3 regions of the Microbacterium daqui genome follow, and region 3 is predicted to be linked to each of the others. Evidence: predicted binding sites of a transcription regulator. Region 3 holds the regulator's gene; each other region holds the start of a gene.

Region 1 (3,276 bases), on a different contig from region 3:
CGAAGAGAGCATCCGCCTCGGCGCGTGGGGCATCGCGCTCGGCGCGCTTGCCACGATCTACAGCGCGGGCTGGCTGTGGTGGGCCGGCACTCAACTGCACTGGTTCGGTTAGCTGACACTCGTCTGGGTGTCTCGGGCACGCTTGAACTCACACGGGTCAGCGCGCCTTCGATGAACCGGCGTTCAGACGCGATCCGCGAGAATCGCGACCCGCTTGGTTCCGGCACGCGTCAAGATCAACGTCGCTGACTGCGAACCCTTGAGGTTGAGCTTCTTGCGGAAGACGGCGGGGTCAATGTCCATGCCACGCTTCTTGATCTCGAGCGTGCCAATGTCGAGGCCGCGCAGCGCTTTCGCGAGGGTCTTCACGTCGGCCGGAAACACCTCGCGGACGCGGAACGATGACACAAACGGAGTTGTCAACGCCGCATCAGACGTGAGGTAGGCGATGCCGTCGGCGACCGGGCCAGCCTGAAGCGATCGCGCCACCTCCCCAACCAGGCGTGCGCGAATGACGGCACCATCGGGCTCGTGCAAGAACGCGCCGAGTTCGCGGGGCTCCTCATCGGGAGCATCGGCCGGCGCGGTCAGTTCGTGCGCTTGGTCGCCGCGAACGACGAGGGCCGCACGCCGCACGCCGGGGCGAGCGAGCCTGCCTGTCCACACCACGAGTTCAACAACGTCGCCATCAACGCTCACCCACTGAGTCTCGGCGTCTGCGGGGAGCGCGTCGCGGTCGTGCGCGGGCCCGAGCTTCACGCCGATCGGCAGCTGATCGGCCAGCCCGAATACCCAGTCCAGGTGCGGTGAGTAGTCGGCGGCGGTGACGCGCTTGGTCTCGCTGTGCCCCTTCGTGCGCCGCGCCGGGTCGAGCCACGCGGCGTCAATCCCTTCGAGGGCGACGTCTTCGGCGAAACTGTTGCGCACTTCGGCCATGTCGCCAAACGGTGCCAGGTTGTGGGCGGTGATTCCCGCGGTCACGGCGTCGGCATCAACGGCCAGTACGCGCAGGCCGGCGCCGGCAAACGCGAGTGAGTCGGCACCGATACCGCACCCGAGATCAGCGACCGATTCGATGCCTGCGGCGACAAACCGCCGCGCGTGACGGGCGGCGACCGGCATGCGCGTGGCCTGCTCAAGCCCCGCCTGCGTAAACAACATGCGCGCCGCGAACGGCCCAAACTTCGCCTGTGCGCGCGTGCGCAACCGTGCCTGCGTCACGACGGCCGAAGTGAGATCGGGGGAGTGTCCGGCCGCACGCATCCGCGTCACCGCTTTTAACGCGTCATCACTCGACGCAATCGGGCCGACCTCGTCGATGAGCTCCAGTGCCTCGTGCGACAGCAGCGTGACGAGTTCAGACATCTCCATCCCGCCAGCCTAGTTTGCCGACACTTGCCGCACCGTGGTTCAGCTCGCCAGCCCACCCCCGCAAACGCAGCCCATGGTTCCGTCATCATTCCGCCCAAAGCGATAACCGCGCCGAAGTTGGCACTCGCGTTGCATGAGTGCCAATTGCAGTCGTAGACTTGGCATTAGCACTCGCCAGGTGTGGGTGCCAATAATCTTGATTCGCCAGAAGGAAGAGGTAAACCGTGTCGGTTTCCATCAAGCCGCTCGAGGACCGCATCGTCATCAAGCAGGTTGAGGCAGAGCAGACCACGGCTAGCGGCCTGGTCATCCCGGACACCGCGAAGGAGAAGCCCCAGGAGGGCGAGGTCGTCGCAGTTGGCCCCGGTCGTATTGACGACAACGGCAACCGCGTGCCTCTCGACGTCGCTGTGGGCGACCGCGTTCTCTACAGCAAGTACGGTGGCACCGAAGTGAAGTTCGGCGGCGAGGAGTTCCTCGTGCTGTCGACCCGCGACGTGCTCGCCATCGTCGTTCGCTAAGGCGCACTGCGAAAGCATTTTTCAAGGCCCGTGTGATTCGTCACACGGGCCTTGTGCTGTCTCTGGATGGGGGCAGCGGAACCATGGGCTTGCGGTGCGCGCGGAGGCAGCTCGCGGCGATACCCTGAAGCTGTGACTTCTCCCGACCAGCGCGAGCGCAAACTCGGCTTCATTTACGGCCTGCTCGCGTATCTACTGTGGGGATTTTTGCCGCTGTACTTTCTCACGCTGGCCCCGACCGGGCCGTGGGAGATCGTCGCAATGCGCATCTTCTTCTCGCTGGCGCTGTGCGCCATTCTGCTTGCCGTTACGCGCTCGTGGGGGCGACTGCAGGCGATCTTCTCCAGCAAGCGCACGATCTGGCTGACGGTGCTCGCCGGTGTACTGATCTACATCAATTGGCAAGTGTTCGTGCTCGCGACGCTGACGGGTCACATTATCGAGACAGCGCTCGGGTACTTCATCAACCCGATCGTCACGATTCTGCTCGGCGTCTTTGTGATGCGCGAACGCCTGCGCCCCCTGCAATGGGCGGCCGTCGGCCTCGTTGGCGTTGCCGTCGTAGTCATCGTGGTCGGGTACGGCGCCTTCCCGTGGATTGCACTACTGCTGGCCGGCAGCTTCGGTGTCTACGGTCTCATTAAGAAGAAGATTGGCCCGCGTGTTGACGCGTTGAGCGGGCTGACGCTGGAGTCGCTCTGGCTCGTGCCGATCGCCATTGCCCAGCTCATCTGGGTGGGAGAAACCGTCGGCATCACGTTCGGAAATATCAGTACCAGCCACACGCTCCTGCTGATGTTCGCTGGTGTCGCCACCGCGGTTCCGCTTCTCCTCTTCGCCGCAGCCACGCGCCGCACGACCCTCACCGTCGTCGGTATTCTGCAGTTCTTGACCCCGCTGATGCAGTTTGCGACCGGCGTGTGGATCATGGGGGAGCCGATGCCGCTCGAGCGTTGGATCGGGTTCGGCGTCGTGTGGGCGGCGCTTGCGGTGTTCATCACCGACTCGGTGATCGCCGGTCGACGCGCGCGTGCCAGTGTGCCGCCGGTCGAGCCAACCCCCTAGTCGAGTAGCAGATGTCATCGGATGATTTGTCAAAAAGCGGCATTCGGCGAAAACGTTAGCGCACTGAGACCTTGTTAATGCGTCTGAACTCGTATTGTGGTGACACTGACCTGCACAAGGCGTGGTCAGACCAACGTTAGGATGCGTTTATGTACGGAACCCTGATCTCCCGTAAGGGCAAGGTTTTCGCTGGAGTAGCCCTCGCTGCTGCTAGTGCTCTCGTACTTGCTGGTTGTAGCACCGGCGGTGGCGGCGGAGACCCGACAACCGAGCCCACCGGTTCCGCAGACCCCGGAACCTCCGCACCTTCTGGCGAAGC
Region 2 (3,276 bases), on a different contig from region 3:
GCCGTTGCGGTGTGCGGCGCTCATGCCGGCGCTGGCCGCAATTGACGGTCCGATCGCGCTGGTTGAAGTCGGAGCGTCGGCGGGCCTCTGCCTGTACCCCGACCGATACGCCTACTCATACGTTGCACCGACGGGTGAGGTGGCGGCCTGGGCGCCCGACGATGGCAGCTCTGTGACGCTGCAGTCCGAGCTTCGCGGCGCCGTGGTTCCGCCGCTCCGCGCGCCCAACATCGTGTGGCGTGCCGGCGTCGATATCAACCCGCTCGATGCCCGCGATGACGCCGACCGCGCGTGGTTGCGCGCCCTGGTGTGGCCGGGAGAAACGGGCCGCGAGGAGCGTATCGCCGCGGCGCTCGACATCGCGGCGGCGGAACCTCCACTCCTGGTGGCGGGGGATGGCGCGAATGTGCTCGCGGCGGTGGTCGCCGAGGCTCCCGCCGGTGCTCGCATCGTCATCACGACGCCTGGTGTACTTCCGCATATTCCGTGGGCGGGCAGACAGCGACTCATCGAAGTCGTTCAGGAGCTTGCAGATGATTGGATCACGCTGGATGCCCCGGGCCTGCACTCGGCGTGGACAACGGCGACCGACCGCGTGCCCGACGATGGCTTTGCGCTCGCCCGCAATGGCGTGGTGTTGGCGGCCGCTGACCCGCTCGGGCGCTGGATCGACTGGTTTGACGACGCCGAATCGTGATGCTCGGGCGTAATGTCTGAGGCCCCGCGTACGGTGCAATCATGAGCACTTCACCCGTGGTTCCGGCGCACGACCTCTTGCTGTTTGAAGCCAAGTGGCCGCAACACTCGGCCGCCAAAGCGCAAGAAATCGAGGCCCGTTGGGGGCTGTCAGCGGTGCGGTATTACCAGGTGCTCGCGAGGGTGAGCGCGTCGCCGGCGGCTGTCGCCGCCGACCCATTCTTGGTCGCACGCATCAGACGCCAGCGGGCGGGCAGAGCCCCTTTGCTGAGAGAATCTGCCGAGCATTCGGGGTTGGGTTCGATAGCATCATCGGGTGCCCTCGAACTTCCCGCGTGATCGCTTCGATGATGTAGCCCGCGACAAGGGCCGCGTCGGAGCGCACCGCGCCGAGTTGCCGCGCAGTCGCGGGTGGGCCACGTTCCTGTGGGCATCGGTTGCGGCTGTCGTGCTGTTCGCCGGGGGTGTTTTTGGCTCTCTGGTTGTCATGGGCAAGATTACGTTCGGTGAAGACAAGCCCGACACGACGATCACGCAGGCACCGGTCGAGCCTCGCATTGACACGAGCTACTCGATCTTAATTCTCAACGCGACGCCCGACGAAGCGAAGACTGCCGAAGTCACGCAACTGCTCGTGACCGCCGGGTGGACGCAAGAGCAAATCTTCTCGATTGACTCCGACGACAAAGACTTCGAGCACACCACGGTGTACTACCCGCTGCCCGGCGATCAGAGCCCCGCCCTGGGCGTTGCCGGCCTCATGAATGAAGCGCTCATCGAGCAGAGCGACGTTTACCAGATGGGTGATGTCGCGGAGTCCGCGCAATTGACCATTGTCATCGGTGCCGATTTCGCGCCCGCAGGCTAAGTACGCCTCACGATTTTTGTCCGCCCAGGGCTGAGCGGTGTGGCTTGCACTCGCATGGGGTGAGTGCCAGAATGGTTCTTAGCACTCGCCATCACTGAGTGCTAAAAATTTGATTCGCCGACGTCCAGGAGGGACGAAAGACTCATGGCTAAAATCATCGCTTTCGATGAGGAGGCACGTCGTGGCCTCGAGCGCGGACTCAACATCCTGGCTGACGCCGTCAAGGTAACCCTTGGCCCGCGCGGTCGCAACGTTGTGCTCGAGAAGAAGTGGGGCGCTCCCACGATCACGAACGACGGTGTCTCGATCGCCAAGGAAATCGAGCTCGACGACCCGTACGAGAAGATCGGTGCAGAGCTCGTCAAGGAAGTTGCCAAGAAGACGGATGACGTCGCTGGTGACGGAACCACGACCGCTACGGTTCTCGCACAGGCACTCGTGCGCGAAGGTCTGCGCAACGTCGCGGCCGGCGCTGACCCCATCTCGCTGAAGCGCGGTATCGAGAAGGCTGTTCAGGCCATCACCGCTCAGCTGCTCGAGAACGCTAAGGAAATCGAGTCGAAGGAAGAGATCGCCGCTACCGCATCGATCTCGGCTGCAGACCCGGCTATCGGTCAGCTCATTGCTGAAGCTATCGACAAGGTCGGCAAGGAAGGTGTTGTCACCGTTGAGGAGTCGAACACGTTCGGCACCGAGCTGGAGCTCACCGAAGGTATGCGCTTCGACAAGGGCTACCTGAACCCCTACTTCGTCACCGACCCTGAGCGTCAGGAAGCGGTCTTCGAAGACCCCTACATCCTGATCGCTAACCAGAAGATCGGTAACATCAAGGACCTGCTGCCCATCGTTGACAAGGTCATCCAGGACGGCAAGGAACTCGTTATCATCGCTGAGGACGTCGAGGGCGAAGCACTCGCAACGCTCGTTCTCAACAAGATCCGTGGCATCTTCAAGTCGGCAGCTGTTAAGGCTCCCGGCTTCGGTGACCGCCGCAAGGCTCAGCTGCAGGACATCGCTATCCTGACCGGCGGCCAGGTCATCACCGAAGAGGTCGGCCTTAAGCTCGAGAACGCAACGCTTGACCTTCTGGGTCGTGCTCGCAAGGTCATCATCACCAAGGATGAGACGACCATCGTTGAGGGCGCTGGCGAGGCAGAGCTGATCGAGGGTCGCGTTACCCAGATCCGCCGCGAGATCGACAACACCGACAGCGACTACGACCGCGAGAAGCTGCAGGAGCGCCTGGCAAAGCTTGCCGGTGGCGTTGCAGTCATCAAGGCCGGAGCTGCAACCGAGGTTGAGCTCAAGGAGCGCAAGCACCGCATCGAAGACGCCGTGCGTAACGCAAAGGCTGCTGTCGAAGAGGGCATCGTCCCCGGTGGTGGCGTGGCTCTGCTGCAGGCAGCGTCGGCTCTTGACTCGCTTGAACTGACCGGTGACGAAGCAACGGGTGTTGCTATCGTTCGCGTGGCAATTGAAGCTCCGCTCAAGCAGATCGCACTCAACGCGGGTCTGGAGCCCGGCGTTGTTGCGCACAAGGTTGCTGAGCTGCCGAGCGGCCAGGGCCTGAACGCTGCAACCGGTGAGTACGGTGACATGTTCGCACAGGGCATCATCGACCCCGCCAAGGTGACGCGTTCGGCACTGCAGAACGCTGCATCGATCGCCGGTCTGTTCCTGACGACCGAGGTCGTCGTTGCTGACAAGCCCGA
Region 3 (3,276 bases):
CGATGCGGGGCGTCTGCTCGTCGAGCTGCTGGCGCTGCGCCAGCGCAATCTCCACGCGCTTGGGAGCAACCGACGCGACAACGCCGGTTACCCATGCGCCGAGGCCATCGCCCAGCGTGACTGTTTCGCCAACGCGCACGCGCCGCACGGCGGCTGCGTGGTGCGCCTCGGGGCCGGTGAGCGCAACAGACTCCCCCGCCAGCTCCTCGGGAGAATCAACGATGAAGTGCAGTGCCATTAGTGCGTACGGAACCGGTCGCGCAGCTTGGCGAACAGCCCCTGCTGGTGCTGTGCGAGCGCTGGCTTCGGCGATTTCATCGAACCCTGCAACTGCTCAATGAGCGCACGCTGCTTGCTGTCGAGCTTGGTCGGCGTGACGACGTGAATGCCGACACGAAGGTCGCCGCGGTTGGAACCGCGCAGCGGCGTAATACCGCGGCCCTTGATCGTGAGTTCGTCACCAGACTGTACGCCCGGGCGAATCTCCAGGTCGACGGCGCCATCGAGGCCGTCGATCGTCGTGGTCGTGCCGAGAATGGCGTCGGGCATCGCCACTTCGAGCAGGGCGACGAGGTCATCACCCTCGCGCGCGAATGCGGCGTTGGGAGAAACCTTGATCTCGAGGTACAGGTCGCCGTTCGGGCCGCCAGCGGGTCCTACTTCACCCGAGCCGGGAAGCTGCAGACGCAGACCGTCGTCGACGCCGGCGGGAATGTCGAGCGATACCGTGCGACGCGAACGTACGCGACCCTGGCCAGCGCACGTGACGCACGGCGACGGAATCGTGGTTCCGTATCCGCGGCACACGTTGCACGGAGCGTTCGTCAGCATCGTGCCGAGCAGGCTCCGAACCTGCTGCTGAATGTGTCCGGTGCCACCACAAATGTCGCACGTTTGCTCCGAGGTTCCGGGCTGGCAGCACGACCCCTGGCACGTCTCGCACAGCACGGCGGTGTCAACCTCGATGTCACGGTGCACACCGAAGATCACGTCAGCGAGCTCGACGGTGACCTTGACGAGGGCATCCTGACCGCGCTCGCGGCGCGAACGCGGACGCGGACCACGCGACTGACCGCCACCGAAGAACGTCTCGAAAATGTCACCGAAGCCACCGAAACCGCCGCCGCCGCCGAATGCGGAGTCACCGCCGTTGTCGTAACGCTGACGCTGTTCGGGGTTCGAAAGCACGTCGTACGCGTGGGTGACGAGCTTGAACTGCTCTTCGGCCTCTTCACCCGGGCTCACATCGGGGTGAAGCTGACGCGCAAGCTTGCGGTACGCCTTCTTGATTTCTTCGGTCGTCGCATCGCGCGAGACACCCAAAACTTCGTAGTGGTCTGCCACTTCAGCCTTTCTCGGGGCGCATGCCCCTCATCACGTCAGCGACGTGTGTCATCTTCGTCCAGCAACCGGGTCAGGTACCGCGCGACAGCGCGCACGGCAGCGAGGTTGCTGGGATAGTCCATGCGCGTCGGACCCATCAGCCCAATACGCGCACGGGAGCCAGGGGCGTCATAGTCACTCGCAACCAGTGAGGCTTCGGAGAGGCCAAACGCAGCGTTTTCGGCACCGATCGAGGCGGCAAGCCCCTCACGGTCACCCACCATTTCTTCCATCAGACGCACGAGGGTCGCCTGCTCTTCGATGGCTTCGAGGAGCGGGTGAATGGAACCACGGAAGTCGAGTTCGCGACGCGCGAGGGTCGCAGCGCCCGCCATGACGAGCTTGTCTTGGCGAAACTCATCGAGCTCTTCGGCCACCGTATCGATGAGCGCCGTGAATACAGCATCGGTGTTGGCGGGATCTTCGCGGTGTGCGTCCAGTCGCGCACTCGCGGTGCGAACTTCGTTGCCGGTGACGAGCGTATTCAGCTGCACTTTGAGCGCCTGCGCATCGTTCTCGGTGACCTCCTGCGGGAGGTGCACGATGCGCTGCGACACGCGACCGGTGTCGGTTACCACGATCACGAGCATGCGCACAGGAGCCAGCAGGACGAGTTCGATGTGGGTGACGGTGGCACGCGCAAACGACGGGTACTGCACGAGCGCGACCTGACCGGTCAGCTGGGTGAGACACCGCACGGTGCGCGACAGCAGATCGTCAAGGTCGGCGGGTTCGTCAAGGAAAGTGGAGATCGCGGTGCGCTGCGCCGTGCTCAGTGGGCGAATCTCTGCGAGGTGGTCGACGAAGACGCGGTAGCCCTTGTCGGTGGGTACGCGGCCGCTCGACGTGTGCGGAGCGACGATCAGCTCTTCTTCTTCGAGAAGCGCCATATCGTTGCGGATCGTGGCCGCTGAGACACCAAACGCGTGGCGATCGACGATGGACTTGGAGCCCACTGGGTCGCGGGTTTCGACGTAGTCCTGCACGATCGCACGGAGAACCTGGAGTCCTCGTTCGGATACCACGACCTCTCCTCTCGCTGGCACTCAGTACGGTCGAGTGCCAATTCTACCGCTTCCGGGTGGGAGAACGGCGAACGCCTCAGCGTGCCGCGTGCTTCAGCAAGACCGCAGTCATTTGGGTCAGTTGAAACTGGTCGGCAATATCAAGCGCCGAGTGAAAACCGAGTTCCGGGTCTCCGCCGGCATCAAGCAGCATCTGCAGAATGTTTTCATCGTTACGGAAAACTGCGCACGCGATAGCCGTCTGCCCCATCGTGTTCTCGACGTTGAGGTCTGCTCCGAGCTCGATGAGCGCGGCGACCGCCTCCGGCTGTTGCGCGTAGGCGGCAACGATGAGCATCGTGTCGCTGCGAGCATTGCGGGTGTCGACCGGCACGCCAGCGCGCACCATTTCTGTCAGCTCGGCGACCCGACCTTCGCGAGCCAGCGCAAAGGTTCCGTTGACCACTTCTTCGCTGAGACCAGCGCCCGGGTTTTCCATGTCAATCCTCCGTCAATGCGCGAACCACGGCGTCCGCGAGCAGTCGACCACGTCGTGTCAACACGATGCGGCCTCGGAGCGCTGCGGCGGGCTCGACGAGCTCGTCGGCGATGAGTCCGGCCACGGCGGAGCGACGCGATGCAGGAATCTGATCGATCGCCAGGCCCTCGCGAATGCGGGACTGCAACAGCACCCGCTCGAGGATGGCGGCGGAACCATCGACGGTTTCGCGCGCGTACGCAGGACTGTGCGAAGCGGCGAGGCGCTGCGCGTAAGCAGCGGGGTGCTTGACGTTCCACCAGCGGGTGCCGTCGAGGTGTGAGTGGGCGCCGGGGCCATACCCCCACCAGTCGGCGCCGCGCCAGTACGCGAGGTTGTGGCGCGAGCGGT

Evidence for each region. The regulator HrcA, encoded in region 3, represses chaperone genes, less so after heat shock. The targets are predictions, from matches to a motif close to TTNGCACTCGNNNNNNNCGAGTGCNAA.
Region 1: the regulator HrcA is predicted to act here: its motif matches at 1,489-1,515, upstream of groES (co-chaperone GroES).
Region 2: the regulator HrcA is predicted to act here: its motif matches at 1,643-1,669, upstream of groL (chaperonin GroEL).

Annotation. Positions count from the first base shown of each region.
Region 1 is NZ_JBNTKF010000002.1:180,776-184,051, forward strand. Features, by position in the region: gene ACQUSY_RS02160 (hypothetical protein) at 1-112, shown strand, start outside; gene ACQUSY_RS02165 (THUMP-like domain-containing protein) at 184-1,371, opposite strand; gene groES (co-chaperone GroES) at 1,596-1,892, shown strand; gene rarD (EamA family transporter RarD) at 2,025-2,957, shown strand; gene ACQUSY_RS02180 (ABC transporter substrate-binding protein) at 3,107-3,276, shown strand, end outside.
Region 2 is NZ_JBNTKF010000005.1:10,149-13,424, reverse strand. Features, by position in the region: gene ACQUSY_RS04485 (DUF2332 family protein) at 1-697, shown strand, start outside; gene ACQUSY_RS04480 (DUF3263 domain-containing protein) at 739-1,035, shown strand; gene ACQUSY_RS04475 (LytR C-terminal domain-containing protein) at 1,013-1,564, shown strand; gene groL (chaperonin GroEL) at 1,709-3,276, shown strand, end outside.
Region 3 is NZ_JBNTKF010000001.1:54,777-58,052, reverse strand. Features, by position in the region: gene ACQUSY_RS00270 (16S rRNA (uracil(1498)-N(3))-methyltransferase) at 1-238, opposite strand, end outside; gene dnaJ (molecular chaperone DnaJ) at 238-1,344, opposite strand; gene hrcA (heat-inducible transcriptional repressor HrcA) at 1,380-2,408, opposite strand; gene ACQUSY_RS00255 (ankyrin repeat domain-containing protein) at 2,485-2,886, opposite strand; gene hemW (radical SAM family heme chaperone HemW) at 2,888-3,276, opposite strand, start outside.